Linked DNA regions of Azoarcus sp. KH32C. The protein of the gene in region 3 interacts with the protein of the main gene of each other region in a pairwise test. Links are inferred from orthologs where the notes say so. Each region holds a gene or a part of one and is shown on either strand. Other genes may lie near its edges. The genes, in order: AZKH_RS19470, dnaQ, dnaE and dnaN.

Region 1 (6,971 bases), 2.9 Mb from region 3 along the record:
GGGGCTTATTCCGGATTGTTTTTCGGACGGCATCCCTGAACAGATTGCATTTCTTCACATTGATCTGAACAATGCCGACGGGGAAATAGCTGCACTGGAGCACCTCTTTCATAGAGTAGTCAGCGGCGGTGTTGTCGTTCTGGACGACTATGAGTGGTCGGGAATTTATCGCCATCAGAAGCAGGTTGAAGACAAGTGGTTTGAAGAGCGCAACTATCGGGTCATCCCTTACCCCACCGGCCAGGGGATGCTGATTAAGCGCTGATGGTTTGGAGTCAAATATCGGGCGAAACAAGAGGCAAGGGGATATCCACGTTTACCTCGGGCTGCTTGAATCTTCGCAACGCATGCCGCTCAGCCATTAAGCGGGGAATTCATGTTAGTCAGCCCGCGAAAAAAAATGGTGCGAAACTCAACTTATTCGGACAGGCTTGGCGCATATCACCCGGCCCGCCTGCCCAGGCAGTCCCCTTTGTCTTGTTTATAGACTCAAGCAGTCACATTCCTACTATGCCTTCGATTCTGCCTCGTTCCGCGCGCTTTCGGACAATTCTGACTCACACCGCGTTCAGCGTGGCACTTGTTGGCGGGCTTGCCTTCTGGGTCCTCACCCATTGGTATCCCGGCGGACTTCTAAGCGTTCAAGGCGGAACGTCCATCCTGATCTGGGTCATCGGGATCACGTTCGTCGTCGGCCCCATCCTGACAGCCATTCTCTTTCGTCCCGACAGGAAGGGAAAAAAGGAACTGCGATTTGACCTTGTATTGATACTCGTACTTCAGCTTTCGCTGTTTGCCTACGGAGCGTGGACCCTTTCAATTCAACGCCCGATTTACCTCGCTTTTGTCTATGACCGCTTTTTCGCGATCACATCTCAAGACGTCATCGGCACCGTTCCAAACGAGGTCACAGCAGTTCCAGCCTGGTCGAATGGTCCCCGTCCAGTGTTCGTCAAGCCTTCGCTCGCAGCACAACTCGAAGCGGTCTCAACAGTTGGGGGATTCGACGAAGCTCCACCGACGGCGTTCCTAGCGGGAGGCTATGCGCCATTGGCTGAAGGCGTACCGAGATTCAATCAAATGCAGCAAAGCCCGGAGTCGGATACGACCGCTCAAACGAGCACGCTTACGGTCCCCGTAATCGGTCGCGCCGGCGAGGCACGCGCAATCCTTGACTTGAAAACAGGCTCGCTTGTTGGTATCGCACCGGTGAAGTAGCCGGTCGAGGGCTACTCCATCCCCCACTTCTGCAACCGGTACCGCAACTGTCTGAGCGTCATCCCAAGCCGACGCGCTGCCTCGCTGCGGTTCCAGCGCGTCTCATCGAGCATGCGCAGCACCAGCGCGCGTTCGTCGCTGTCCGAATCGCTCTCCGCAACATCGTCATGAACATCGCCGCTTGCATTGAAGAAGACTAAGGGCTGCGCTAGCCCCTCTGTCGGATGGAGACTGAGATCGGGGCCAGTGATCTCGTCACCGTCACACAGCGCGCAGGCTCTTTCGAGCAAATTTTCCAGCTCGCGAACGTTGCCGGCAAAGGAATGCTGTGCCAGCAGTTGGCTTGCTTCACGGGTCAGCCGCCGCGGAGCGCCACCCTCGCGCTCAGCGAGTCGGGCAAGGATGTGCTCCGCCAGCTCGGGGATGTCCTCCGGCCGCTCGCGTAGCGGCGGCACACGCAAGGTGATGACGTTGATGCGGAAGTAGAGGTCCTGACGAAACTTGCCTTCGGCGACCAATTGCCCGAGGTCGCGATGGGAGGCAGACAGGATGCGGACATCCACCGGTTCTTCGGCGTGGGCGCCAACGGGTCGTACCGCTCGCTCCTGAATCGCGCGCAGGAGCTTCACCTGCATCGCCAAGGGCAGGTCGGCGACTTCGTCGAGGAACAGCGTGCCGCCCCGTGCAGCCTGGAAAAGGCCGTCCTTGTCGGATACGGCGCCAGTGAAGCTCCCCTTGCGATGTCCGAAGAACTCGCTTTCCATCAGTTCAGGTGCGATGGCGCCGCAATTGACCGGAACGAAGGGGGCATTCGCACGCGGCCCGGACTCGTGAATCAGGCGGGCGATGACTTCCTTGCCGGTACCGGATTCGCCGAGGATGAAGACGGGCGCCTGGTTGCGCGCGAGCTTCGATATCTGGCTACGCAGTTGCTCGAGCGCGGCGGAGCGCCCGATCAGACTGCGGCCGCCGGCGTTTTCTCCCAAGCCCGGCGCGCTCTGCACGTTCAATGCGTGACTGACGATTTCGCGCAGCGCCTTGAGTTCGACCGGCTTGGTCACGAAATCGAATGCGCCACACTTGAGGGCGCGGATTGCCGTCTCGATGCTGCCGAATGCGGTAATCACGGCCACAGGAAGCCCGGGAATGTGCGACTGGATGTGGGCAACCAGTTCCAGTCCATCGCCATCCGGCAGGCGCATGTCGGTGAGGCACAGCCGGTAGGGCTTTTCGTCCAGCAGCCGGCGGGCATCGGCAACGGTCCCGGCGGTATCGCAGGCGAGCCCCATGCGCAGCAGCGAGAGTTCGAGCACTTCGCGGATGTCTTCTTCGTCGTCCACGACCAGTACATCGATCCCCCTCGGGCGATTGCGTCGTTCGGGTTGCGTCATGGCTGGCTCCGTCCGGTCAGTACGAAATGCGCACCCGGGGCATTGTCCAACAATTCGAGGGCGGCGCCGTTGGCTTCGGCAAGTTCGCGCGCGATATACAGGCCCAGGCCGGTCCCCTTCGGATGCGTGGTAAAGAAAGGCTCGAAGATCCGCATGCGATCGGCTTCCGGGATGCCCGGACCGTCGTCGACGACGTGCAGCGCCGTGCGCCCCCCGCTCTCCGTCGCAACGAAGATCCTCACCGAACCGGCTTGTCCCGAACAGTAGCGGCGCGCGTTCGCGATCAGGTTGTCGAGGATCTGGTGCAGATGGGCGCGGTCGACGGCCAGCGTTTCGTCGGGCGGGATGTCGATGCGGTAGATGTCGCGCTCCGTATCACCGCCCATTGCACGTTCGTCGATCAATCCGGATATGAATGCAGCCAGACGCAGCGCTTCCGGCAACAATTCGTCGCGCCGGCCAAGAGCGAGCACGTCGCGGATCATGCGTTCGATGCGTCGCGCATTGTCGTTGATGATCCGGATGAGGCGCACCTGCACTTCGCCGCGCTTTTCCTCGGTCAGCAGTTCGGCGGCCTGGGTGACGGCTGACAGCGGGTTGCGGATCTCGTGGGCCATGCTGGCCGTGAGGCGCCCCAGGGCGGCGAGCTTCAGCTGCTGGATCTGGATCTGGATCTCCTCGTAGTCCGTGAGATACACAAGGATTTCGGTGCCGTCCGTGCGCTCGTCGCAATGAGCACCGATCGCCCGGCAACGCAGCAGCTTCCCCGCGGGGCCGGCGCGCAGGAGCCTGCCCTCCGGGCCGCATTCCCCGCGCACGTCCGCCAGGCTCTCGTCGAGGTCAGCCAGGCGCAGACCTTCGAGCGAGGACACGCCAAGCAATTCGGCGGCGCGCGGATTGGCCTGCAGAACGCGGCCGTCGCTGTCGAGCACGACGACGCCGTCCTGCATGTCACGGATGATGCGCTCGTTGACGGCCTGCTGCTTGGCGAGCGCTTCACCGCGCTGGACCGCCAGAGATTCGTTCGCTTTCGCGCGCCGCGCCAACAGGCGGGCGGTGATCGCGATGCCGAAGAAGCCGGTGCACAGGATTCCGACCTGCAGGAAGTCGGCCGGCTTGCTGTTGGTGAGCAGACGCCAGACGTTTTCGGCGAGCACGGTCACGGTCGCCAGCGCGGCGTAGAACAGGACCATCCGCTCCTGGGCCACGAGACCGGCGCCGGCGAGGATCACCATCATCAGCACGGGCATGCCGCTCGCGTAGCCACCGCTCGCCCACATGATCAGGCCGAGCAGCACGATGTCGATCACGACCTGCAGCGTGATGAGGCGATCGAGTCCGAGTCGTCGCGCCGCGTCCGGGAAACCGAGGGCGAGGACGGCCGCGATATAGGCAATCGCGGCGCCCTTGAAGACGCGGGGCGCGTCGGCGCCGAGATTCAGTTCGAGCCCGGCGACGAGGAACAGGCCGGCGATGATCAGCCGGAAAAGATTCAGGTAGCGCAGCGGTACCCAGCGTGCGGCGTCGAAGCCATCGACCAGCAGGCCCATTGGCTATCGCCTACCGCCGCGCGCCCAGGCGGCGGTGCTCCTCGCTGCAATAGAAGGTCTCGCCGTCACGCACGCATTCGCTCTCGGGCACATGCACACCGCAGTGGGCGCAGCCGACCATCCGTTCGACGTCATCAGCATCGCGCCGACGTGCGCCACCGCCACCGCGGTGCGCGGAGTCATCGGATCGGCTGACGATGCGGCGGACCCACCAGATGGCGACCAGAATCAGAATGAAAATCAGCAGATTACGCACGGCAGGAGATTCGGCAGGAATATCGGCGGGACGAGTTTAGCATGGGGTCCGTCAGACCCGGCGCAAGCGCTCGCAGGCCGCGGCGAGCGTGGCTTCGTTCTTCGCGAAGCAGAAGCGGATCACGCGCTCGTCGCGCCCGTCGGCGAAGAAGGCGGAGACCGGAATGGCCGCGACGCCGACGTCGCGCGTGAGCCGCTGCACGAAGGCGGTATCGGCTTCGTCGGAGATCGCGCCGTAGCGCGCGAGCTGAAAATAGGTGCCGCGCGAGGGCAACAGCTCGAAGCGGGATCCGGTCAATGCGTCACGGAAGAAATCGCGCTTGGCCTGGTAGAAGGCCGCCAGCCTCTCGTGGCGCGACGCATCGGCCATGTAATCGGCGAGCGCGTATTGCACCGGCGTATTCACGGTGAAGACGTTGAACTGATGCACCTTGCGAAATTCGGCCATCAGCTCGCGCGGGGCGACGACGTAACCGACTTTCCAGCCGGTGATGTGATAGGTCTTGCCGAAGCTCGACACGATGACGCTGCGGGCGGCAAGCTCCGGGTGGCGCGCGCAGCTTTCGTGGCGCAGGCCGTCGAAGACGATGTGCTCGTAGACTTCGTCAGAGACGATCACGATGCCGGTGTCGCGGGTAAGCGCCGCGAGCCGCGCCATGTCGTCCGCGGTCCATACCGTCGCGGTCGGGTTGTGCGGGCTGTTGATCATGATCATGCGCGTGCGCGGCGTGATCGCGGCGGCGACCGCGTCCCAGTCCGGGCGGTAGTCCGGTGCCGTCAGTTGCATGCGCACGACGCGGCCGCCCTGCAGTTCGACTGCGGGGGCGTAGGAGTCGTATACCGGCTCGAACACGATGACTTCGTCGCCCGGATGCACCAGCGCCGCGACGGCGGTGAGCAGCGCCTGCGTCGCGCCGGCGGTGACGGTGATTTCGGTTTCGGGGTCGTATTCCGTGCCATACAGGGCGGAGACCTTGCGTGCGATCGCTTCACGCAGCGGCGCGACGCCGCCCATCGGGGCGTATTGGTTGAATCCGGCCCGCATCCAGTGCGAGACGCGCTCGAAGAGGAAGTCCTCGGCGTTGAAATCCGGGAAGCCCTGGGACAGGTTGATCGCGCCGCATTGCTGCGCGAGACGCGACATCACGGTGAAGATCGTGGTGCCGACGTTGGGCAGGCGGGATTCGATGGGGGCGGGGAATTGGGGCATGGCTGCGGGCGGGGTCGAGTTGATGCCGAACATTCTCGCAGAGGGTCCGGTTGATGACCAATGGCGCCGGTATTTCAAGACAATGCAGGATTGTCGAAGCCTCCGCTCGGCGCCTTGTGCCGCGTCCTTCCTCTTCCGGGCAGGCGCTCGCGGCCTTCGGCTTCCCGGCCCGAGCCAGTCCGCGGGGGCGGCGACGCAAACTCGCCCTGCGGGCTCAAACATGCGTCGCCTTGTTTCCCCCACGGACAGTCGCGGCCCGGCGCTCACGGACAGCCCGGAAGAGGAAGGCCACGGCACTTGCGTGCGGATAGGGCGGTTGGTCTCGGGATAGAATAGCCCCATGTTTACTCAGCCTATTCCCACGATCAAGCGCGACGGGGACGCCGTCGTTATTCTTGACCAAACTCTATTGCCGCACCGTTGCGAAGTGCGCCGGTTGACGACGCTCGACGAGGTCGCCGTCGCGATCCATGCGATGCAGGTCCGCGGAGCTCCGCTGATCGGCGCCACGGCGGCCTTTGGCGTTGCGATCGCGCTGATGAGGGATGCGAGCGACGCGCGGCTCGAGCGCTCGCTGGAGATTCTCGGCGCGACGCGTCCGACCGCAGTGAACCTGCATTGGGCGCTTGGGCAGATGGCCGGCCGGTTGCGCCCGCTCGATCCCTCCGAGCGCGTCGAGGCCGCCTGGCGCGAGGCTGAAGCGATCCGCGAGGGCGATGCCGGGATGTGCGCCGCGATCGGCGGACACGGCTACGAGATTCTCAAAGGCCTCGCTGCCGGACTCGACCGTCCGCTGCGCGTGATGACCCACTGCAACGCCGGCTGGCTCGCGACCTGCGGCGCCGGCACGGCGCTCGCGCCGGTGTATGAAGCGCAGGTGCGCGGGCTCGCGGTCGAGGTGTGGGTCAGCGAAACGCGGCCTCGCAACCAGGGCTTGCTCACCGCGTGGGAGTTGCGCGAAGCAGGCGTGCCGCTGCGCCTCATTGCCGACAACGCGGCCGGGATACTGCTCGCGCGCGGTGAGGTCGATGTCGTGATCACGGGCGCGGACCGAGTGGCGGCGAACGGCGACTCGGCGAACAAGGTCGGCACCTATCTGAAGGCGCTCGCGGCGCGCGAGCACGGCGTGCCCTTCTACATCGCGGCGCCTTTCTCGACGGTCGATTTCGGGTGTCCCGACGGTGCGGCGATCCCGATCGAGGATCGCGGCGCGGGCGAAGTGTGCTCGGTGCTCGGTCTCGCCGAGGACGGTGCATTGCGCATGCTGCGCCTCGCGCCCGAAACCACCGCGGCCGCCAACCCGGCCTTCGATGTGACGCCTGCGCGCTGCATCACCGGCATCATCAC
Region 2 (7,072 bases), 1.3 Mb from region 3 along the record:
TGCAGAGCGAATTGGGCCTCGCCTACCTGTTCATCACCCACAACCTCGGCGTGGTGAGCTGGCTCGCTCACGATGTCGCGGTGATGTATCTGGGCCGCATCGTGGAGCGTGGTCCGGTCGATGCGGTCCTCGGGGCCCCGGCGCATCCCTACACGAGTGCGCTGCTCGCTGCCGTGCCGAATATCGAGCGTGACCAGCCGATTACAGCATCTGGCGCTTCGCGCACGGGGGGCGGGGCCGAAGACCTTCCGTCACCCCTCAGGCCGCCGGCCGGTTGCCATTTTAATCCGCGCTGCCCGCGCGCAACCGATATCTGCCGCAAGCAGTATCCGGACGAAACGCAACACGGGCCGGGGCGCGTGGTGCGTTGTCACTGGCCTGAGTAGGCGGAGCGCGATCAGCGCTCCCGGCTGTTAATGCTTGGTCTTCTTTTGCGGCTGGGGTGACTGCTTACCGCCCTTCGCGGCCTTCGGCGCGGCGGCGGCATGAGACCCGCTTTTCGCAGTGGACGCGGCCTTGCCGTTTGCGGCGTGAGCTGTCGAGTGCTTCGAAGTCTCGGCCTTGCCGGGTTTCTTGGTACTCGCGCCCTTGGCCCCGCCCTTCGCGGGTTTCTCCGGTGCCGGCGGGGGAAGGGTGCTGCGATCGGTTGCCATCGCTCGCGGGATGAGGCGTGCTGCGGCGAGGGCTCCAGCAGCCTCGACGCCCTCCGGGACGAGGAGCGTATAGCCGGCGCTGACGCGGCTCCGGGCATCGAGGCCATTGATTTGCTGCAGCTCACCCAGAGAAAGCCCAGCATTTCGCGCGACGGACGCCAACGTTTCGCCGCGCTGCAGTTCGTGCGTACGCCACTTCTTGCCTGAAGCTTCGTGTTCGGCGAGGCGCAACTGGAATCTTTCTGCACGATCGACCGGAATCACGAGACGCTCGGCCTGGGCGATCGCCGGGCGATTGTGGCTCGGGTTGAGCGCCATGAATTCGTCGAGCGGCATCTCCGCGTACTTGGCCGCGGTCGCCAGATCGATCCCTCCCGGGGTTTCGATGCGCACGAAATGCTGGGTATTCGGGACGTAGGGCAGCTCGAAGTGGAACAGCTCCGGGCGCGCAACGATGTTCTTGAGGGCCTGCAGCTTGGGCACGTAGTTGCGCGTTTCTTCGGGCATTCGCAGGCTGGTGTAGTCCGTCGGCAGACCTTCGTTCTGGTTGCGCTGCACGGCCCGCGCCACGGCGCCTTCGCCCCAGTTGTACGAGGCCAGCGCGAGATGCCAGTCGCCGTGCATTTCGTAGATGGTCTGCAGGTAATCGAGCGCCGCATTGGTCGAGGCGACCACGTCGCGCCGCTCGTCGACCCACTTGTCCTGCACGAGGTTGTAGTTGCGCCCCGTAGACGGGATGAACTGCCACAGCCCCGACGCCTTCGCGCGCGAGTAGGCCATCGGGTTGTAACTGCTTTCCACCATCGGTAGCAGCGCCAGTTCGGTGGGAAGGCCGCGCCGTTCGAGTTCGGCAACGATGTAGTAGAGATAGCGGCCGCCCCGTTCGAACACCTTCTTGAGGAAGCCCGGACGGTTCAGGTAGAAGGCTTGCTGCTCGGCGACCAGGTCGGTATCGAGGTCGGTCATACCGAAGCCTCGCCGGATGCGGTCCCAGATGTCGTTCGCTTCGCGGGTGAGGTCCAGGGTGAGGACGCGGGGCGTCGGATCGCGCAGTTCCAGCGCTTGGTACTGGGAGGCGGAGATGCCTTCGGCGCTACGGGAGGCGGACGGTAGCCGCAAGCCGCCAATTTCCTGAGATGTCGATATTTCAGGGGACGGGGCGAGGGGCGTCGGCTCAAGCGCCTGATCATCATCGGCGTGCGCCAATGAAGTGAATTGGGCAAGCGCCGAGAGAATCATCATCAACAGGAATCGTGCGAGAGATCCCGACATGAATCCGGTGCTCGTTCGAGAAAAGACGTGGACTCTATGGCAGGCGGGGGGGAGCGTCAAACCCGATTTGCAGGTCTTCGCAAAGTCCTGCGTCTCTTGCCCGCGCAAACCATCGGCATGCTTCGTCGTCGTTCATTTCCATAGACGTTCAAAACGAACGGAAATTCGCGACACCGGGAGACTAAGTTGATAGGATTGCGGGGTTTTGATCAACGGGTTAGCGTTGCGCCGCCGATGAAGGCTCTGATCATCGAAGATACCGTCACGAGTGCCACCCTGGTCTGCCATTCGCTCGGCAGGATGGGGCTGGAGACCGTGCACGCGCGCGACGGACTGGCGGGGATCGAATCCTTCAAGCGGGAACGGCCTGATCTTGTACTGCTCGACATCGTAATGCCCGGCATGGACGGGTTCGAGGTCGCGCAGCGGATCCGTCAGCTCGAGAAGGATGGTGAATGGACACCCATCATCTTCCTTTCGGCCCGGACGAGTGACGAAGACCTCGAGCGCGGCATCGCCGTGGGCGGCGACGACTATCTGGCCAAGCCGGTTTCCGAGGCGGTACTGAAGGCCAAGGTCCGAGCCATGCAGCGGATTGCGCAGATGCGGTACTCGCTGCTGGTGCTGACCAGGAAGCTGGACGAGGCCAATCGCGAACTCACTCGCATCTCCTCGTTCGACGGACTGACGGGGATCGCGAACCGGCGCACTTTCGATTCGACGCTGCTGCGCGAATGGCGTCGCAGCGCACGTGTCGGTTCGCCGCTGTCGCTGCTCGTCATCGATGTCGATTGTTTCAAGCAGTTTAACGACGCATACGGACATCAGGTCGGCGACGAGTGCCTGAAGGCAGTCGCGCGCTCGCTGTCCTGCAGCACCCGGCGCCCGGCCGATCTCGTTGCCCGCTATGGCGGCGAGGAATTCGCCGCGGTCCTTCCCGATACCGATCAGGAGGGCGCTGAAAGCGTCGCGGAGGCGATGCGCAGGAGTATCGAGGAACTCGCAATCACGCATCGCCATTCTTCCGCGGCGCCCGTCGTCACGATCAGTGTCGGCATCGCGACGACGACGCCTGATCGCGCCGACGACGGTGGTTTCGTGAGCCTGCTCAAGTGCGCTGACCAAGCGCTTTACGGTGCGAAGCGCAATGGCCGCAACCGGTGGAATGCCACCGTCTGCGGCGACCTCGTGACGCCGGCCTAGCCGTTTCCTCGGCCTGACGCGCTTTGCCGATGCTCAGAACACATCCTTCCATGCCCGAAGGGCAGCGAAGCATTCGCCGGCGTTGTGCGGTCGGGTGCCGGCATGCGCGCTAACGGCCCGCAGGACCCCGTCGACATGCGTCCGCAGGAAGGGGTTGATCTCGCGCTCGCGTTCGATCGTCGTCGGCAGCGTGGGGCGGCCGGCAGCGCGCAGAAGCTCGCATTCCTTCCGGACGCGCTCGCGTTCGGCATTCTCGGGCTCCGACTGCCGGGCAAAATCGAGGTTGGCGAGCGTGTATTCGTGCGCGCAGTACACACGGGTTTCTCCAGGAAGGCGTGCAAGTCGTTGCAGCGACTCATGGAGTTGGGAGGCCGTGCCGCCGAGCAGGCGCCCGCAGCCGCCGCTGAACAGCGTATCACCCGGAAACAGGATCCACGGTGCGAGATAGGCAATATGCGTGGCGGTGTGCCCAGGAACTTCGAGCACATCGAAGCGGATGTCGAGGGCTTCGAGGGCGATCTGGTCGCCCTCGCGCACAGGGTGCGTAACAAAGGGAATATTCCCGTCTGCGGGCCCGTATACGGCCGGAGCGTGCCGTTGCACCAGCTCAGCAACGCCCCCAATGTGGTCGGCATGATGGTGGGTGATCAGGATCGCGTCGAGACGCAGCCCATGCTGGCGCAGGGCAGCGTCGACGACGTCGGCATCGCCGGGATCGACGACCGCTGCGGCGCCATCGCGGCGCAGCAGCCAGATGTAGTTATCGCGGAATGCGGGAAGAGGGATAATGTCGCAGCTGCGGATTTTGGGGTGCTGATTTTTCATGACCATCCTCAGTCTTTCTGACTGGCTTGAATGCCCGCAGGGACAATACCTGCTGCAGTGGGAGCAAGCCAAGTTCGATTTGATGGTATCCGACATCTTCGGCTACAACGCGGTCCAGATCGGCTTGCCGCAGCACGACTTTTTGCGCAGCAACCGGATCCCGTTCAGGTTGGCGTGCGCGCAGTCCGGTCGGTGCGGCATCATCGCGGACCCCGATGCGCTACCGTTCGCTACGGCGAGTGTCGATCTCGTGCTACTGCCCCACGTCCTCGAATTTTCGCAGAGGCCTCACCACGTGCTGCGCGAGGTCGAGCGGGTGCTGGTTCCCGAGGGCAGCGTCATCATCAGCGGATTCAATCCCTTCAGCCTTTGGGGACTGCGTCGGCTGATTGCACGCGGACGAGGGCATTTCCCGTGGTGCGGACAGTATCTGTCCGTCCGGCGCGCGAAGGATTGGCTGGCGCTGCTCGGATTCGAGACGCAGGGCGGTAGCTTCGGCTGCTACGCGCCACCGTTCACTCATGCGACCTCGCTCGAGCAGTGGCGGTTCATGGACAAAGCAGGGGATCGTTGGTGGCCGATCTGCGGCGGTGCCTACATCCTTCAAGGGATCAAGCGGGTGCAGGGCATGCGGCTGATCACCCCGAACTGGCGCGACAGTCGCGCCACGACCAAGCGGCTTTCGCCGGTTGCCCAGCGCGGCCGCGAAGTGCACGGTATACAAAAGACGGAATAGCGGAACAGCTCAATGGAAGAACAGGAAAAGGTAGAGATATTCACCGACGGTGCGTGCAGCGGCAATCCGGGCCCGGGCGGTTGGGGGGCAATCCTGCGCAGCGGACCGCACGAGAAGGAGATCTGGGGCGGCGAGCCGCAGACGACGAACAACCGCATGGAACTCCTTGCGGTGATCCGTGCGCTCGAACTGCTCAAGCGTCCGGTTGCAGCGCGCGTGCATACCGATAGCCAGTACGTGCAGAAAGGGATCTCCGAGTGGATCCACGGCTGGAAAGCCCGCGGCTGGAAGACGGCGGCACGCGAGCCGGTCAAGAATGCCGACCTCTGGCGTGAACTCGACGCCGCCGCGAGCCGCCACAAGGTGTCGTGGATCTGGGTACGAGGCCATGCAGGGCACGTCGAGAACGAGCGCGCGGATGCACTGGCGCGCCGAGGTGTCGAAGCGGTGCGCGCCCGTGGCGCGGCAGTCCATGGGTGAGGGCCGCAAGGCCTGAATCGTCAGAAAGGAATTTCCAGTGAGACAGATTGTTCTCGATACCGAAACCACCGGCCTCGATTGGCGCAACGGCGATCGCGTCATCGAAATCGGTTGCGTGGAACTGCTCAACCGTAACCTGACCGGGCGTCACTATCACGTCTACATCAACCCGGAGCGGGGCATCGACGCCGAGGCGATTGCCGTTCACGGGATCACCGAGGAGTTCCTTGCGGACAAGCCGAAATTCCGGGACATCGTCGAAGAGTTCATCGACTTCGTCCGCGATTCGGAGCTCGTGATCCACAACGCGAGCTTCGACGTCGGCTTCCTGAATCACGAACTTTCGCTGTTGGCGAAGGAGCGGCTCGATACGCTGTGCGGCGGCGTGATCGATACGCTCAAGATGGCGAAGGAGCAGAACCCGGGGAAGAAGGCCTCACTGGATGCCCTGTGCGATCGCTACCAGATCGATAACGCGTCGCGGACGCTGCACGGGGCGCTCCTCGATGCGGAGCTCCTGGCCGACGTCTATCTGGCGATGACGCGCGGTCAGGAGAGCCTGATCATGAGCCTGGACGACGAGCCGGCAGGGATGGGCGGGCTGGGGGATGGCGGCGCGCTCGTGGACCGTCCGCCGCTCATCGTGCTACGGCCGTCGGACGAAGAATTGGCCGAGCACGAGCGGGTGCTGCAGGACATCGCGAAGGCGACGAAGGGGCTTTGCCTGTGGATACCGCCCGCGCCGCCGGTCGAAGCGCCCGCCGGCTGAGTGGCGGTCAGAGGATCAGGCGGCCGCCCGGCAGGCTGCCGGCCTGTTCCAACCGCGTGACGGTCTGCCTGAGATCGAGCTCCGTCAGTTCCTTGAGTTTATGGGCGCGGTCGCGCAGTTCCGCGAGGGGGAGTTCGATCCGGTCGCCTTGCACGGCGAGCGCCACGACGTTTCCACTGTCGCAGGACGGGAAGGCGATCGCGCGATCTTCGAAGGCCGTGATGATGCGTTCGACGCTGGCGCGAAAGCCCCGCGAACGGCCGAAGAGGTTCACGGACATCAAACCCCGCTCGGACAGGCAGGAGCGCGCCGCCGCATAGAACGGGGCCGTATCGAGCCCGCCCGCGCGTGCGTTGCGATCGAAGCCATCGACCAGGATCAGGTCGAATTTCCGGTTCGTTTCCGTGACGTAGCGGACGCCGTCTCCGACGTGGATCGCGAGCCGTTCGTCCTCGTCCGGCAGCTTGAAGAACTGCCGTGCGGCGGCGACCACCCGCGGTTCGATCTCGACGACCTGCATGTGGGTCCGCGGGCAGTGGCGGTGAATGAAGCGCGTCAGCGACGCGGCGCCGAGGCCGATCACGAGGGCCGTCCGGGGCCATTCGTCGGTATCGTGCAGCAGCAGGCCCGCCATCATCTCGCGCGTGTAGGCGAGCTCCAGCGCGTATGGGCGCCGGATGCGCATCGCGCCCTGAATCCACTCCGAGCCGAAGTGCAGATAACGGACGCCGCCGTCTTCGCTGATATCGATCGGCGTGCTCATGACGCCATCCGCTTCAGGCTGTACAGGTGCTCAAGCGCCTCGCGCGGGCTCAGGCTGTCCGGGTCGATGCCGGCGAGCGCCGTGAGCACCGGGTGGGAGAGCTTCTCGTCCTCGGGCTCGGGCAAGGCGGCGAACAGATCCGGCTGCGGTCCGGCGCCGACTTCGCGGTTTTCGAGGGCGCGGAGGCGGCGCTTGGCGTCGCGGATCACAGCGCCGGGAATACCCGCAAGCGCGGCCACTTCGATCCCGTAGCTCTGGCTCGCCGGGCCCTCCTCGAGCGCATGCAGGAACACGATCCGATGCGCGTGTTCGACGGCATCGAGGTGGACGTTCGCGCATTCCGGATAGTCGCCGTTGAGCCGGGTCAGCTC
Region 3 (8,131 bases):
TGTCGCTCGCCGAGCGTGTCGACTTCTCGGCAAGCTTCCGCACTTCGTCGGCGACCACCGCGAAGCCCCGCCCGTGCTCGCCCGCGCGCGCCGCCTCGATCGCGGCGTTCAGGGCGAGCAGATTGGTCTGATCGGCAATTTCCTTGACCCGTGCCGTAAGGCTCGTGATGGCGCCCGTCTTCTCGATGAAATCGCCTGCCGTGTGCGTCATCTTTCCGACGGCAGCATCCACCTCGGACAACCTGCCGGTCAGCTCGACAACGTCCGAATTGCCACTCTCGGCTCGCGACAGACTGTTGCGAGCGAGCTCGGCGACTTCGCCGCTGGCTTGGGCGACCGACATGATGCTCGCCGCCATTTCCTCGACCGCCGACGCCGCCGATGCCGATTTCTCGGACTGCTCGCCTGCGCCGGCGCGAATTTCCATCGTGCCGCGCTGCAGGTCGCTCGCCGCACCGGATACCTGGTCGGCAGAGGCGGCAATCTTCCGGATCACGCCCTGCAGCTTTTCCATCATGCGGTTGAAGTAGGTCGCTGCCTGGCCCACTTCGTCCAGTGCGGCAACCGGCAATCGCTGCGTCAGATCGCCCTCGCCGTCGGCGATGTCCCGCAGCCGGCTCGAAAGCACGGCCAAGGGACGGGCCACGACGGCCTGTAGGAACAGGAAGATCAGCACGATCATCAACCCGAGCGCCGCGATCGTGCCGCCTATGAGTTTCGTGCGCGCAGCCGACACCGCCGCCGTCATGCTGTTGAGCGACACTTCCATCGTCACGGCGCCGAGCACGACGCCCTCGGGCGGCTCGTCATGGCACTCGGTACAGTCCTTGCCGAGGTAGCTCTTGCGGTTGGTATGCGGGAAGACGGCCTTGAGGATCTTGCCTTTCGCGGGATCCTCCCGCACTTCGAAGAAAGGCTGACCGCTCTCGATAGCCGCTTTCTCGTCGGGACCGACGTTCATCTCGTCCTCGTCCCCATCGCCAAACTGGTTGATGACTGGTTCTGCCCGAACGACGCGCATGTCGGTGAGGCCGGAGGACTTCTTCACCTGGTCCAGGTAGATCGCCCGCTTCTTCATCGTCTTGGTGCTCTTCATGAACACCAGCGTGGCCATCGTCATCTGGTTGATGGTTTCGGCGAAATCATGGGACTGGCTGATTGCCATTCGCTCCTGCTCCGCCGAGACCCAAACCACCAGGGTGGTACCGACGGCAATCAGAAGGCTCCCGATGGCCAAAATCAGGCGCACCCAGATCGGCGAATTCTTTAGTCGTTGCATCATCGCAGCCAAGTCCTGTTCTGTCCGCTGCAGCCGTCTGTCAGGATGACGGCCGCAGGGCATTCTTACCCGGTTACTACGGTAACGGACTCGGAAAGTTTAGCAAGGGCGGAAATCAAGGAAAAAAGGGTGTCAATTCCTCGCAAGAGAGCAATAGCAAATTCCTATTGACCCGATGGTGAAAAGCCAATTTACGGGGAGACATTGTCGGCAACATAATCATCGTGTCATTCAAACCACCCAGGAGACTCTGAAAATGGCCGTTCTCGTTGGCAAGAAAGCCCCCGATTTCACCGCGACCGCAGTGCTCGGCAACAATGAAATCAAGGACATCACTTTCTCGGAGTACACGAAGGGCAAATATGCGGTGGTCTTCTTCTATCCGCTCGACTTCACTTTCGTATGCCCGTCCGAGCTGATCGCCTTCGATCACCGTCTCGAGGAATTCAAGAAGCGCGGCGTGGAAGTGCTGGGCGTGTCGATCGACAGCCAATTCACCCACCTCGCTTGGAAGAACACGCCGGTCAACAACGGCGGGATCGGCCAGGTTCAATACGCGCTGGTCGCCGACATCAAGCACGAAATCTGCCGTGCCTATGACGTCGAAGCCGAAGGCGGCGTCGCCTTCCGCGGTTCGTTCCTGATCGACAAGAACGGCGTCGTGCGCCACCAGGTCGTCAACGACCTGCCGCTCGGCCGCAACATCGACGAAATGATCCGCATGGTCGACGCCCTGCAATTCACCGAAGAGCACGGCGAAGTCTGCCCGGCCGGCTGGAACAAGGGCAAGGCCGGCATGAAGGCAAGCACCAGCGGCGTCGCCGAATACCTGGCGCAGCACGCCGAAGCGTTGTAATCGGCAGTCGATACGCCGAACAAGGGCCGCGCCCGCAAGGGTGGCGGCCCTTTCCTTTTGCGGCCTCAGTTCGGATAGAGGATGTCGACCGACTCGGGCTGCAACCACTCGCGCAGGCTGTCGAGCAGCGCATCCTCCAGCCTGACCTTCCAGCCGTCGCCCAGGGGCAACTCGGCTTCGGCCTCCTCGTTGCGGTAGCGCACGCGAATCGGGCATCCGCCATCGCGGTACGGGGCGAGCAGCGCCTGCAGTCGATCGGCCGCGGCGAGCGGGCCGCCGGCCGCGCGGACCTCGCCATTGACGCTGATCTGCAGCGCCTTGGCAAAGCGCGACCGAGCTTCGCCCAGCGTCAGCAGCTTGTCGGCGATGATCCGATAGCCGCCGGTGAAATCGTCGTTGCTGACCTTGCCTTCGACGACCAACACTTCGTCGGTGACGATCTTCCCGCGCTGGTTGTCGTAGTTCTCGGAGAATACCGAGACTTCGCGCACCTGACTGCCGTCGTCGAGGATGACGAAAGCCATCTTTCCGCGCGCCGTCATCTTGATGCGCACATCCGTCACGACGCCCGCCATCATCACCAGATCGCGGGACGGCTCGATCTCCGCCAGCGAACGGCGGATGAAACGACGCACTTCTTTCTTGAATGAGTTGAACGGATGGCCGGACAGGAAGAAGCCGATGGCGGTCTTCTCTTCCTTCAGGCGCTCGCGTTCCGTCCACGGGCGGGCGGCGACATATTGGGGCGCGGCCCCGGCGGCTTCCGGGACCATGTCGAACAGGCCGCCTTGCATCGCGTTCGCTGCTGCCTGCTCGGCCGCTTCCATCGCGAGGCTGACGGTCGCGATCAGACGCGCGCGATCCCTGTTGCCGCTGGGCTCGATCAGATCGAACGCGCCGGCACGGATCAGTGCCTCGATGACGCGGCGGTTGACGGCGCGGCGATCGACGCGCGCGCAGAAATCGAAGAGATCCTTGAACGGACCCGCTTCCGCACGCGCAGCAAGGATCGAGCGCACCGCGGGCTCGCCGACGCCTTTTACCGCACCAAGGCCGTAGCGGATCGTCTTGCGGTCGGTCGGCACGAAGCGGAAGTCGGAAGCGTTCACGTCGGGCGGCAGGATCGTCAGACCATTGGCGATCGAGTCTTCGAAGAAGATCTTGATCGTGTCGGTGTTGTCCAAGTCCGCCGACATGGTTGCGGCCATGAAGGCCGCGCAGTGGTGGGCCTTGAGCCAGGCAGTGTGGTAGGTGACGACGGCGTAGGCGGCGGTGTGCGACTTGTTGAAGCCGTATTCCGCGAACTTCGTCATCAGGTCGAAGAGCTGTTCGGCGAGCGCCGGGTCGTAGCCCTTCTGCTTGGCACCGTCGGCGATGGTCTCGCGGTGCTTGGCCATCTCCTCGGGCTTCTTCTTGCCCATCGCGCGGCGCAGCATGTCGGCGCCGCCGAGGGTGTAGCCGCCGATGATCTGCGAGATCTGCATCACCTGTTCCTGATACACGATCACGCCGTAGGTCGGCTCGAGACAGGCTTTCAGGTCAGGGTGGAAGTAGTCGATCTCCTGCTGGCCCTTCTTCCGCAGGATGAAGTCGTCGACCATGCCGGAGCCGAGCGGGCCCGGGCGGTAGAGCGCAAGCACCGCGATGATGTCCTCGAAGCGGTCGGGAGCGAGCTTCTTCAGCAGCTTCTTCATCCCGTCCGATTCCACCTGGAAGATCGCGGTGGTGTTCGCTTCCTTCAGGATCTGGTAGGCGGCCGGATCGGTGAAGGGCAGCGCGGCGAGGTTGGGTTTCTCGCCCGTGAGGCGCTCGACGTACTCGATGGCGAGCTCGATGATGGTGAGGTTTCGCAGGCCGAGGAAGTCGAACTTCACGAGGCCGACCGCTTCGACGTCGTCCTTGTCGAACTGCGACACCGGAGTCGCGTCTTCGCCGTCGGCGATGTAGAGCGGGCAGAAGTCGGTCAGCTTGCCCGGCGCGATCAGCACGCCGCCGGCGTGCATGCCGACGTTGCGCGACAGACCTTCGAGCGGCTCGGCGAGCTTCCACAGCTCCTGCACCGATTCACCGTCGTTGCCATCGTGCATCATCTCGCCGATCTGCGACTCCATCTCGTAGGCCTTGGCGAGCGAGACGGGCTTCGCGCCTTCAATCGGAATCAGCTTGGAGAGGCGGTCGCACAAGCCGTAAGGCAGATCGAGCACGCGGCCGACGTCGCGCACGACGGCCTTCGAAGCCATCGTACCGAAGGTCGCGATCTGCGAGACGGCGTCCTTGCCGTAGCGCTCGCGCACGTACTCGATGACGCGGTAGCGGTTGTCCTGGCAGAAGTCGATGTCGAAGTCGGGCATCGACACCCGCTCCGGGTTCAGGAAGCGTTCGAACAGCAGCGCGTACGCGAGCGGATCGAGGTCGGTAATACGCAGCGAATACGCGACGAGCGAGCCCGCCCCTGAACCCCGGCCCGGACCGACCGGGACGCCGTTCTGCTTGCCCCAGTTGATGAAGTCCGCAACGATCAGAAAGTAGCCCGGAAAGCCCATCTGGATGATGGTGTCGGTCTCGAACTTGAGCCGCGCCTCGTAGGTCGGGCGTTGCCGCTCGCGCTCGGCTTCGTCCGGGTAGAGTTCCTGCAGGCGGACCTCCAGCCCGGCCTTCGCCTCCGCGACGAGGAAATCATCGAGCGTCATGCCTTCGGGCGTCGGGAACTGCGGCAGGAAGTTCTTGCCGAGTTGCACGGTCAACGAGCAGCGACGGGCGATCTCGACCGAGTTCTCGAGCGCCTCGGGGATGTCGGCGAAGAGCTCGCACATCTCGTCCTGGCTCTTGAAGTACTGCTCGGGCGTGAAATCCTGCGGGCGGCGCTTGTCGGCCAGCACGTAACCCTGCGCGATGCACACGCGGGCCTCGTGGGCCTTGAAGTCTTCGGGCTTCAAGAACTGGACCGGGTGCGTGGCGACGACCGGCAGACCGAGCCGAGCGGCGAGCAGCACCGCCTGTCGCACATAGGCTTCCGTGCCGGGATGGCCGGCCCGCTGCAGCTCGATATAGAACCCCCCCGGGAACAACGCCGCCCATTCGGAGGCCAGGCGGTCGGCGAGTTCCGTGTTGCCATTCATCAGCGCCTGCCCGATCTCGCCGCGCATCGCGCCCGACAGACAAAGCAGGTCCGACGCGCCGCCGTCGGCAAACCACTCGCGGCGCATTTCGGCGCGACTACGGTACTTGTTGTCGAGGTAGGCGCGGGTCAGCAGCTCGCACATCTGCCCGTAGCCCTTGCGGTTGCGGCAGATCAGCAGGACCCGGAAAGGCTTGTCGCGCTCGACCTCGTTCGTGATCCAGGCATCGACACCGATCACCGGCTTGATGCCCTTGCCCCGCGCACCCTTGTAAAGCTTGACCATCCCGAAAAGGTTGGCCAGATCGGAAATACCGAGTGCCGGCATCCCGTCGGCCGCGGCCTTGGCGATGGCCTGATCGACCTGGACGATGCCGTCGGAGATCGAGTATTCGGAGTGGAGACGGAGGTGGACGAAGCGAGGCTGGTGTGGGGCGTTCATGGGCAGAATTTTACCCGATGCCCCGTCGGACCCAACCGGATTTCGGCAGCCCTTTACTGGGTTCCGATGGCGGCCTCGCGCGCCTTGGCCAGCGAGAGCTTACGGGCTTGATCCGCCTCGAGAATTTCTGCCTGCTGCTCCGGCGTGAGCGTAGTGCCGAGATCGACTTCGAGTGCCGAGATCAGGCGGGACGCGGCCGACGTGATGCGGCGTTCGTCCGGCATGGCGCGCCGCACGCGTTCGGACGTGGTGCCGACGATACGGGCGACATCGGCGACGAAACGGTCCTCGATACGCCGACTGGCCGCCGTCAGCGAGGCCGTTCGAGCGGGGTCCATGGCCACGCGGCTCGCAGGCTGCGCAGCCGCGGGAAACGCCGAAAGCCCCGCCAAGGCCAAGATCAGCCATAGCACCGTGGATCGCAACATCGTCGACTTCATCCTTTCCTCACTCCAGCTGCGCTCAGGGCACCAGGATCGTCGAACCGGTGGTGCGGCGCGCCTCCAGATCGACGTGCGCCTGCGCCGCATCGCGCAGCGCGTAGCGCTGGTTGACCTCGATCTTCACGCGATCCGTCCCCACCACATCGAAGAGTTCGTCCGCCATGGCGACGAGATCGGCACGCTTTGCCGAATAGGTGAATAACGTCGGACGCGTCAAGAAGAGTGACCCCATCTTTGCGAGAATGCCCAGATCGACCGGCGGCACCGGCCCCGACGCCGCACCGAACAATACCATCATGCCCATCGGCCGCAGGCACGCGAGCGAATCCATGAAGGTGTCCTTGCCGATGGAGTCGTACACGACGGCAACCCCTTCGCCGCCGGTGATTTCCTTCACGCGCTCGGCAAACTTCTCGCGGGTATAGACAATCGGATGATCGCAACCATGCGCCTGAGCGAGCGCCGCCTTTTCGTCCGAACCGACCGTGCCGATCACCGTTGCCCCCAGGGCTTTGGCCCACTGGCAGACGATCAGACCGACTCCACCTGCCGCGGCGTGGATCAGGATGGTGTCGCCCGGCTGTACGCGATAGGTTCGACGCAGCAGGTACTGCGCCGTCAGCCCCTGCAGCATCATCGCCGCGCCCTGATCGAAGGAAATCCCGTGCGGCAGCTTCACTAGCCGATCTGCGGGCATGTTGCGCACCTCGGCGTAAGCGCCGATCGGCCCGCCCGCATAGGCGACCCTGTCACCCGGGACGAGGTCCGTCACACCCTCCCCCACCGCGCTGACGACCCCGGCGCCTTCGAGGCCGATGCCCGAAGGCAAGGGAACCGGATACAAACCCGTGCGGTGATAGGTATCGATGAAGTTCAGCCCGATCGCATGATGCTCGACCTGCACCTCACCCGCCGCAGGCATCCCGACGTCGACCGACTCCCATTGCAGGACTTCTGGGCCGCCAACCTGGTGGAAGCGAATTGCATGCGGCATGCCGGTCTCCTCAAGATGGATGTGAGACCGTCATTGTAATGCGCCGGTTCAGCGCCGGAACAACCAGATGAGAAGACTGACGACGGCCGACACCAGCAGGCAGCTGGTGAGCGGAAAATGAAACTCGAAGCCGTCGCGCTCGATGTGGATATCGCCCGGCAAATGCCCGAGCGGCAGCCGGGACAGCCAGGGCCACGCGAGCCCCAGCGCGATCGATACGATGCCGAAAATGATCAGCAGATGCTGCATGATCGGATCTTCACGTGCGCAGGTTCCGCACGACAACCGCCGGACCCGAGGGCCCGGCGGCACTCAGCGTCGCACTCAGGCGGCGGAACCCGCTGCGAGGCGTTGCTCGTAGGCATCGACCACCGCCACGGCGGTGATATTGACCAGGCGGCGCACGGTCGCCGACGGGGTCAGGATGTGCACCGGCAGGCGCGCGCCCAGCAGCATCGGGCCGATCGACACGCCGTCGCTGTTGGCCATCTTCATCATGTTGAAGGAGATGTTGGCCGCGTCGAGGTTCGGCATCACGACGAGGTTCGCTTCGCCAATCAGCGTCGAGTCCGGATTCGCCTTGGCGCGGATCTCGGGCGACAGCGCCGAGTCACCGTGCATTTCGCCGTCGCATTCGAGGCCCGGCGCAATCTCGCGCAGGATCTCGGCTGCTTCGCGCATCTTGCGAGCCGAAGCCGAACGCGAGCTGCCGAAGTTGGAATGCGACACCAGCGCGACGCGCGGCTCGATGCCGAAGCGGCGCAGTTCCTCGGCCGCCATGCGGGCGATCTCGGCAACTTCCTCGGCGTTCGGGTTCTCGTTCAGGTACGGATCGGTGATCGCGATCGTGCGCTTCGGCAGCAGCAGCAGGCTCATCGATGCGAAGAGCTTGGCGCCCGGCTTCAGCCCGATGACGTCCTCGACCTGCTTGAAGTGGTAGTCGTAGGTGCCGAAGGTGCCGCAGACCAGCGCATCGGCATCGCCACGACGCAGCACCAT
Region 4 (7,052 bases), 1.4 Mb from region 3 along the record:
ACGCTCGGGGGAAGTCACGCAAGTTACGGGCCTTTGTTACCTGGGGCGAAAAAGGAAATTAAAACAATGCTATGTGCTGTCTCGGCATTTTCGTGGAACTGTTACTTGCACCAGCGTTGGGATAACGGGACGCATTGAGCGCCAAATGAGTGCGCTTGGTCGGGTATTTCGAGGTGGACGTTGATGCATCAACAAAACCGCGGGCGACTTGCCGCAACGAGCGGCTTCGGGTATTTGCATGGCGATGCTGACAGTGCTCGCTGACGTGACGACGATGCCCTTTTTTTCCTCATAGATCCTAGAGGTCGAGGAATCTATCCACACACTCCGCGACGACGACGGCAGATCGAACCCACTCAATGCCGTCTTCGGGGCCCGGCGGCGTCGTCCCCTTAAGTGCATGGGCGGCTGCGTGCCTAGCCTCCACCAATTGTTGCAGTCCTGAAAGTACGCGGCGGCGGTCCTCCCCACACGCTTCCATAAATCCGTACAAGCTGCGCCCGTTTGAATCAAAAGCGCGCACAACAGCATCGATTCTGTCTGGTGCGCTCGTTCCTTCCCCGAATATCCCAAAATCAGAGAAGTAGGACCAATTTGATGGATTCTCGACGGCGCTTCCACAGCAACGAACGAATCGGATTAGCGCGTCACAGTCGGACGCCTCAACTTGGTTCCGGCGGGTAAACGCCGTTGCCCGTTCCTCCATCTTGAGTGCGATGTGCCGCAGCAGGTAACGCTGCCGCCCTTGGCTAAGTTCTTGCCATGATTGTTCATTAAAACTGCTGCAGAATTCCTCAAGAACATCATTCATATACCGCTCGAGTGCAGCACAGGCTAGCACTATCGCGCATTTGGCGTACATTGAGGCATTTCGAGGATCCTGCGATCCTTGGGCGGAATTCAAGAGGGAGGACACCTCTTCCATTCGGAAGCGGAAATCCTCCAAGGAATTACTCGGCATCGCCAATTTCCATTGTCGGAGCCAAAGGAATTCTTGCTGAATATGGCAATTGGGCTCCAAGATTCTTAAGTGATTCGTTCCACTTAAAAAGCCTGTACTCCATTCGAGTCTTGTCGGCAGTAGCTCTGCTAACACAATCACTAAATCGTTGATCGTTCACACAGAGTTCGATGAACTGAGCCTCAATTTCGGTGGAATGAGTCTCGATCCAATTCGGATTAGCGCCTTCCATTACGATCATCTGGACGTCGAAAACAGCGCGATTTAGTGAATTATCCCATTCAGTTCCGCCCTTGTCGTTGTGTTGCGCGCGCCTGAATGGATGGCCCGGAAAAGCACGCGATACCGCATCGACGGCTGCCAAAAAAGAGTTACACATCTCGGTCAATTCCTGTTGGCTCGGGTTCCGGTGAGCTTTCATATAGGAATTGAGCAGTGTTTTCAGTGGCGGGGAATAATTTGGAAGTGCATCCCGGATGGCAAAGAAGCGAAGTATCAGTTCGCAGTCGTTCATTCGATTATCAGGTTCTTCCTTCCCAAGCAAGGCAAGCCATGAGGGATGTTTGGCAAGCTCATGGAGCAAATCATTTAGAGCTCCACGGAATACGCAGTGTCTAACTTCTTGTGCGTTGAGAGGTAGTCCTCCGGTATTTAGTCGCTCAAAGACCTCGAATCGGATTTCTGAGTCGCTCTTTGCCGATATCACTAAACAACGAAGGGTTCGGTTGTTGATAATTCGCTGTTGGCGCTCTGTCAGGTCGGCGAATCGTCTGCCGTTAAGCTCATGCAAAACGTCCAAGCCATTCAACGGAAAGGAATTCTCAACGTAATCCTTCAAGGCTAGAAGTCTCTGCTGACCATCGACGACGACCTTCGTCCCATCATCATCTTCGGCAAAGAAGAGATTGGGAATTGGAATGTTCAACAGTATTGATTCGACAAATTTGCTCTTCCGCCGTCTATCCCAAACAGCATTTCGCTGGAAGGTGGGGCGCGCCATAAGCTCCTTCTCGCGGATCTCGGCAACGAGCGTCTTGACAGGAGGATCATATGGACTTGCGAAGAACTCTCGCTCTGGTGGTAGATGAGTCCATTCTGCGGCAGACTTACCCTCTTCATCAGCGAACAGGATCTCCTGCGAGAAGTCGTCATGCTTGTCTTTTGTCATAAGCTTCCCCCGAGCGGAAATTACATTGCATTGGAGTTGCATGGTAAACGACAAAACGCGTCTTTGGGGATGTCGAACTACTTGAGCATGTTTTCGCGTTCCCTATGGGCAGTCGTCGGCAGTAGAGAAAGAACTTCAGACAGTGAGTAGCCGCGAAATGCAAAAGGGCTCCAAACGGAGCCCTTTTTCCTAATGCGACACGAATCCTGTCTCGTGTCCTATGCAAGAAAAATCAAACGTCAATATTCCTCGCATACAACGCATTCCCCTCAATAAACGCCCGCCGTGGCTCGACGTCATCCCCCATCAACGTCGTAAAGATCTCATCCGCAGCAATCGCGTCATCGATCTGCACCCTCAGTAGCCGACGCACAACGGGGTCCATCGTGGTTTCCCACAGCTGCTCGGGGTTCATCTCGCCGAGACCCTTATAGCGCTGCTTGGTCAGGCCGCGTTCGACTTCGTTGAGTAGCCAGCGGATGGCTTCGGCGAAGCGGGTGACGGCCTGGCTCTTTTCGCCGCGGCGGATGGTGGCGCCGGGGCCCATCAGGTCGGCGATGGCGGCACTCGCGGTGCGGATGCTGCGGTAATCGCCGGAGCGGACGAAGGGGTCGTCGAGCCAGCCGAGCTTGCGGTTGCCGTGGTGCATGCGCTCGATCGCGAGCTGCCAGGTTTCCGTTTCGTCGTGGTATTCGGCGCGCAGGCGCACGTCGTCGGGGAGATGCGGCTGGATGCGTTCGATGCTCGCGTTGGCGGCGGCTTCGTCGTCGAGGCTGACCTCGATGTCGTGGGCGAGCATTGCGTGCAACACGGCGGGATCGATGTAGCCGGCGAGGCGGTTGATGACGGCTTCGGCGAGCAGGTAGCTGCGCGCGAGGCCGCCGAGGGTTTCGTCGCCGATCGGGGCGGCGCCTTCGCGCGGGATCAGCGTCGCGCCGTCGAGGGCGAGCTTCAGCATGTGCTGGTTGAGCTCGTTGTCGTCCTTGATGTAGAGCTCGGTCTTGCCGTGCTTGATCTTGTAGAGCGGCGGCTGGGCGATGTAGATGTGGCCGCGCTCGACGAGCTCGGGCATCTGACGGTAGAAGAAGGTCAGCAGCAGCGTGCGGATGTGGGCGCCGTCGACGTCCGCGTCGGTCATGATGATGATGCGGTGGTAGCGCAGTTTTTCCGGCTTGTAGTCTTCCTTGCCGATGCCGGTGCCGAGCGCGGTGATCATCGTCGCGATTTCCTGGCTCTGCAGCAGCTTGTCGAAGCGCGCCTTCTCGACGTTGAGGATCTTGCCCTTCAGCGGCAGGATCGCCTGGAACTTGCGGTCGCGGCCCTGCTTGGCGGAGCCGCCTGCGGAGTCACCCTCGACGAGGTAGATTTCGCACAGCGCGGGATCCTTCTCCTGGCAGTCGGCGAGCTTGCCGGGCAGGCCAACGCCGTCGAGCAGGCCCTTGCGGCGCGTCATCTCGCGCGCCTTGCGGGCGGCGTCGCGGGCGCGGGCGGCTTCGACGATCTTCGCGCAGATGGTCTTCGCGTCGATCGGGTTTTCCTGCAGGAAGTCGGTGAGCTTGTTGGCGACGACTTCCTCGACGGCGGGGCGCGCTTCGCTGGAGACCAGCTTCATCTTGGTCTGGCTCGCGAACTTCGGGTCAGGCATCTTCACCGACAACACGCAGGCGAGGCCTTCGCGCATGTCGTCGCCGGTGATGTCGACCTTAGCCTTCTTGGCGATCTCGTGTTCTTCGATGTACTTGTTGATGACCCGCGTCATCGCAGCGCGCAGCCCCGTGAGGTGGGTGCCGCCGTCGGCCTGCGGGATGTTGTTGGTGTAGCACAGCACCTGTTCGGCGTAGCTGTCGTTCCACTGCATCGCGACCTCGACGCCCAGCTCGGCGTCGTGGCCGTGGCCGGTCGGGATGCGCGTGGTGCCTTCGGCGTAGAACACGGTCGGATGCAGCACGCTCTTGGTGCGGTTGATGTATTCGACGAAGCCCTTCACGCCGCCGGCGAAGGCGAAGTCCTCCTCCTTGCCGAAGCGCTGGTCGATGAGGCGGATCTTGACGCCGTTGTTGAGGAACGAAAGCTCGCGCAGGCGCTTTGCGAGGATGTCGTAGTGGTATTCGATGGTGCCGAAGATTTCCTCGTCGGCGAGGTAATGCACCTCGGTGCCGCGCTTGCTCGTCTCGCCGAGGACCTTCAGCGGGCTCACCTCGATGCCGTCGACGACGTCGATCACGCGATCCTGCGGCACGCCGCGGTGGAACTCCATGAAGTGCTTCTTGCCGTCGCGGCGCACCGTCAGGCGCAGCCACTTCGATAGCGCGTTCACGCACGAGACGCCGACGCCGTGCAGGCCGCCGGACACCTTGTAGCTGTTCTGGTTGAACTTGCCGCCGGCGTGCAGCACGCACATCACGATTTCAGCGGCCGAGCGCTTGGGCTCGTGCTTGTCGTCCATCTTCACGCCGACCGGGATGCCGCGGCCGTTGTCGGACACGGAGATCGAGTTGTCGGGGTGGATGGTGATGACGATGTCGTCGCAGTGGCCGGCCAGCGCCTCGTCGATCGAGTTGTCGACGACCTCGAACACCATGTGGTGCAGGCCGGTGCCGTCGGAGGTGTCGCCGATGTACATGCCGGGACGCTTGCGCACGGCTTCCAGACCTTCGAGCTGCTGGATGCTCGATTCGTCGTAGGCGCCGGAGCCGGCGGCGGGGACAGGGGCGGACTGAGGCAGGTTTTGCGGTTCGGACATCGTCTATCTCGGGTGATTCATCAAAGAACACGCCCCGGGAGGGCCCGGGGCGGAGGGCACACAGCCGGCGGTGCGCCGGCCGGCGTCAGATTCGCATCGGCATGACCACGTACTTGAATTGGTCGTTGCCCGGGAGCGTCACCAGCGCGCTCGAATTGCCGTCGTTGAAGCGCCATTCGATATGGTCTTCATGGGTGTTGTTGAGCACGTCGAGCAGGTAGGTGACGTTGAAGCCGATGTCGAGCGGATCGCCGTGGTAATCGACTTCGAGCTCTTCCTGGGCTTCTTCCTGTTCGGCGTTGGTGCTGGCGATCTTCAGGCTGCCGTCGCCGAGCACGAGGCGCACGCCGCGGAACTTGTCGTTGGTCAGGATCGCGACGCGCGACAGCGTCGCGAGGAGCGGCGCGCGTTCGAAGGTGATCATCTTCGGATGGTTCTGCGGGATCACGCGCTCGTAGTCGGGGAACTTGCCGTCGATGAGTTTCGACACCAGCTCGATCGGGCCGAAGCGGAACACGACCTGGTTGCCGGCGAGGATCACTTCGACCGGGTCTTCGGTGTCGGCGAGCTGGCGCGCGAGTTCCATCACGGTCTTGCGCGGCAGGATCGCTTCGGCGCGTGCCAGTTCGACGGGCAGGGCGCTCGCAGCGAAGGCGAGGCGGTGGCCGTCGGTCGCGACCATCCGGAGTTCCGTGCCGGCGACGATCAGCAGCAGGCCGTTGAGGTAGTAGCGGATGTCCTGCTGGGCCATCGCGTAGGCGACCTGCGCGAGCTGGCGCTTGAACTGCTTCTGGCTCACCGTGAAGCGCGTCGCCTCGGCTTCGGGCAGGTTCATGCGCGGGTAGTCCGCGGCGGGCAGGGTCTGCAGCGCGAAGCGGCTGCGGCCGGCCTTGACCGTCAGGCGCTTGTCGTCGAGCGTCAGCGTCACTTCGCCGGCGGGCAGCGCGCGCAGGATGTCCTGCAGCTTCTTCGCCGCAACCGTGATCGAAGCATCCTCGCCACCGATGTGCCCGCCCGTCGTCGTGCGGATCTGGATCTCGATATCCGTCGCAAGCATCGTGAGCTGGTCGCCCCGCTTCTCGATCAGCACGTTCGACAGGATCGGCAGGGTGTGGCGCTTTTCGACAATGCCGGCGACCGACTGCAGCGGTGCAAGGATCGCGTCGCGGTTGGTGTTGAGCAGAAGCATGGCGTCAGAGTCTTCCGAGTGGGTTATACGGGTTGCGCGGACGGCGCGTGCAGGAGGTGCTGTCTACAAATAGGGGAGAGATAGGCAGAGGCAGGGCGCATCGCAGCTCGCAGGCTCATCCGCGCAGGACCTGCGTGAGGACGTGCACGTCGTGGTTGAGCTGGTGATCGCCGAGGCGCAGCTCGGTGATCGTGCGGCAGGCGTGCAGCACCGTCGTGTGATCGCGTCCGCCGAAGGCTTCGCCGATCGCCGGCAGCGACATCGGCGTGAGTTCCTTCGCGAGCCACATCGCGACCTGGCGCGGACGGGCGATCACGCGCGTGCGCTTCTTCGAGTGCATGTCGGCGATCTTGATCTTGTAGTAGTCGGCGACCGTCTTCTGGATGTGTTCGATCGTGAGCTGGCGGTTGTGCGCGTTGAGGAGGTCCTTCAGCGCCTCCTTCGCGACTTCGAGCGAGATGCCGCGGCCGTGGAAGCGCGCGAAGGCGACGACCTTGTTGAGCGCGCCTTCGAGCTCGCGCACGTTCGAGCGCAGGTTCTTCGCGATCAGGAAGGCGACATCGTCGTGCAGGTCGACGCGCAGCGCCTCGGCCTTCTTCTGCAGGATCGCGACGCGCATCTCGAGCTCGGGCGGTTCGATCTGCACCGTCAGGCCCCAGTCGAAGCGCGAGATCAGGCGGTCTTCGAGGCCCTGGATGTCCTTCGGGTAGGTGTCGCAGGTGATGACGATCTGCTTCCTCGCCTCGGTCAGCGCGTTGAAGGCGTGGAAGAACTCTTCCTGCGTCCGGTTCTTGTTGTTGAAGAACTGGATGTCGTCGATCAGCAGGAGGTCGAGCGAGCGGTAGTAGCGCTTGAAGGCGTCGAAGCTCTTCTGCTGGTAGGCGCGCACGACGTCGGCGTAGTAGTCCTCGACGTGTACGTAGCGGATCACCGCGCGCGGGTTGTGGCGGTAGACGGCGTTGCCGATCGCGTGCACCAAGTGGGTCTTGCC

The links.
Region 1: the proteins of dnaE (region 3) and AZKH_RS19470 interact in binary tests that used the Escherichia coli proteins (3 or more experiments, as listed by UniProt). The link is inferred for Azoarcus sp. KH32C from one-to-one orthologs.
Region 2: the proteins of dnaE (region 3) and dnaQ interact in binary tests that used the Escherichia coli proteins (3 or more experiments, as listed by UniProt). The link is inferred for Azoarcus sp. KH32C from one-to-one orthologs.
Region 4: the proteins of dnaE (region 3) and dnaN interact in binary tests that used the Escherichia coli proteins (3 or more experiments, as listed by UniProt). The link is inferred for Azoarcus sp. KH32C from one-to-one orthologs.

What each region holds. Positions count from the first base shown.
Region 1 is NC_020516.1:4,352,693-4,359,663, forward strand. What follows is about bases 3,546-6,415. They hold AZKH_RS19470 (pyridoxal phosphate-dependent aminotransferase), read right to left. Parts: upstream 5,625-6,415; coding sequence 4,467-5,624; downstream 3,546-4,466. Other genes in these bases: AZKH_RS19460 (nitrogen regulation protein NR(II)), read right to left, coding at 3,546-4,159; AZKH_RS19465 (PP0621 family protein), read right to left, coding at 4,170-4,415; mtnA (S-methyl-5-thioribose-1-phosphate isomerase), read left to right, coding at 5,965-6,415. Outside these bases: AZKH_RS19445 (TylF/MycF/NovP-related O-methyltransferase), read left to right, coding at 1-265; AZKH_RS19450 (hypothetical protein), read left to right, coding at 574-1,218; AZKH_RS19455 (sigma-54 dependent transcriptional regulator), read right to left, coding at 1,230-2,609; more of AZKH_RS19460, read right to left, coding at 2,606-3,545; more of mtnA, read left to right, coding at 6,416-6,971. UniProt on the Escherichia coli protein: Shows aminotransferase activity with methionine and histidine as substrates, and to a lesser extent also with phenylalanine.
Region 2 is NC_020516.1:2,749,836-2,756,907, forward strand. What follows is about bases 4,102-7,072. They hold dnaQ (DNA polymerase III subunit epsilon), read left to right. Parts: upstream 4,102-5,206; coding sequence 5,207-5,938; downstream 5,939-7,072. Other genes in these bases: AZKH_RS12035 (class I SAM-dependent methyltransferase), read left to right, coding at 4,102-4,689; rnhA (ribonuclease HI), read left to right, coding at 4,702-5,169; AZKH_RS12050 (fused MFS/spermidine synthase), read right to left, coding at 5,946-6,701; mutS (DNA mismatch repair protein MutS), read right to left, coding at 6,698-7,072. In the rest of the region: AZKH_RS12015 (dipeptide ABC transporter ATP-binding protein), read left to right, coding at 1-386; AZKH_RS12020 (transglycosylase SLT domain-containing protein), read right to left, coding at 414-1,772; AZKH_RS12025 (diguanylate cyclase domain-containing protein), read left to right, coding at 2,160-3,128; gloB (hydroxyacylglutathione hydrolase), read right to left, coding at 3,162-3,959; more of AZKH_RS12035, read left to right, coding at 3,952-4,101. UniProt on the Escherichia coli protein: DNA polymerase III is a complex, multichain enzyme responsible for most of the replicative synthesis in bacteria. The epsilon subunit contain the editing function and is a proofreading 3'-5' exonuclease.
Region 3 is NC_020516.1:1,407,435-1,415,565, reverse strand. The notes cover bases 2,001-6,030. They hold dnaE (DNA polymerase III subunit alpha), read right to left. Parts: upstream 5,696-6,030; coding sequence 2,201-5,695; downstream 2,001-2,200. Other genes in these bases: AZKH_RS06305 (hypothetical protein), read right to left, coding at 5,749-6,030; AZKH_RS06315 (peroxiredoxin), read left to right, coding at 2,001-2,135. In the rest of the region: AZKH_RS06320 (methyl-accepting chemotaxis protein), read right to left, coding at 1-1,282; more of AZKH_RS06315, read left to right, coding at 1,536-2,000; more of AZKH_RS06305, read right to left, coding at 6,031-6,135; AZKH_RS06300 (quinone oxidoreductase), read right to left, coding at 6,158-7,132; AZKH_RS06295 (DUF2905 domain-containing protein), read right to left, coding at 7,181-7,381; AZKH_RS06290 (NADP-dependent malic enzyme), read right to left, coding at 7,457-8,131. UniProt on the Escherichia coli protein: DNA polymerase III is a complex, multichain enzyme responsible for most of the replicative synthesis in bacteria. This DNA polymerase also exhibits 3' to 5' exonuclease activity. The alpha chain is the DNA polymerase catalytic subunit.
Region 4 is NC_020516.1:880-7,931, reverse strand. Bases 4,010-6,960 are described here. They hold dnaN (DNA polymerase III subunit beta), read right to left. Parts: upstream 6,062-6,960; coding sequence 4,958-6,061; downstream 4,010-4,957. Other genes in these bases: dnaA (chromosomal replication initiator protein DnaA), read right to left, coding at 6,177-6,960; gyrB (DNA topoisomerase (ATP-hydrolyzing) subunit B), read right to left, coding at 4,010-4,872. Outside these bases: AZKH_RS27140 (HEPN domain-containing protein), read right to left, coding at 299-961; AZKH_RS26605 (DUF262 domain-containing protein), read right to left, coding at 951-2,129; more of gyrB, read right to left, coding at 2,362-4,009; more of dnaA, read right to left, coding at 6,961-7,052. UniProt on the Escherichia coli protein: Confers DNA tethering and processivity to DNA polymerases and other proteins. Acts as a clamp, forming a ring around DNA (a reaction catalyzed by the clamp-loading complex) which diffuses in an ATP-independent manner freely and bidirectionally along dsDNA.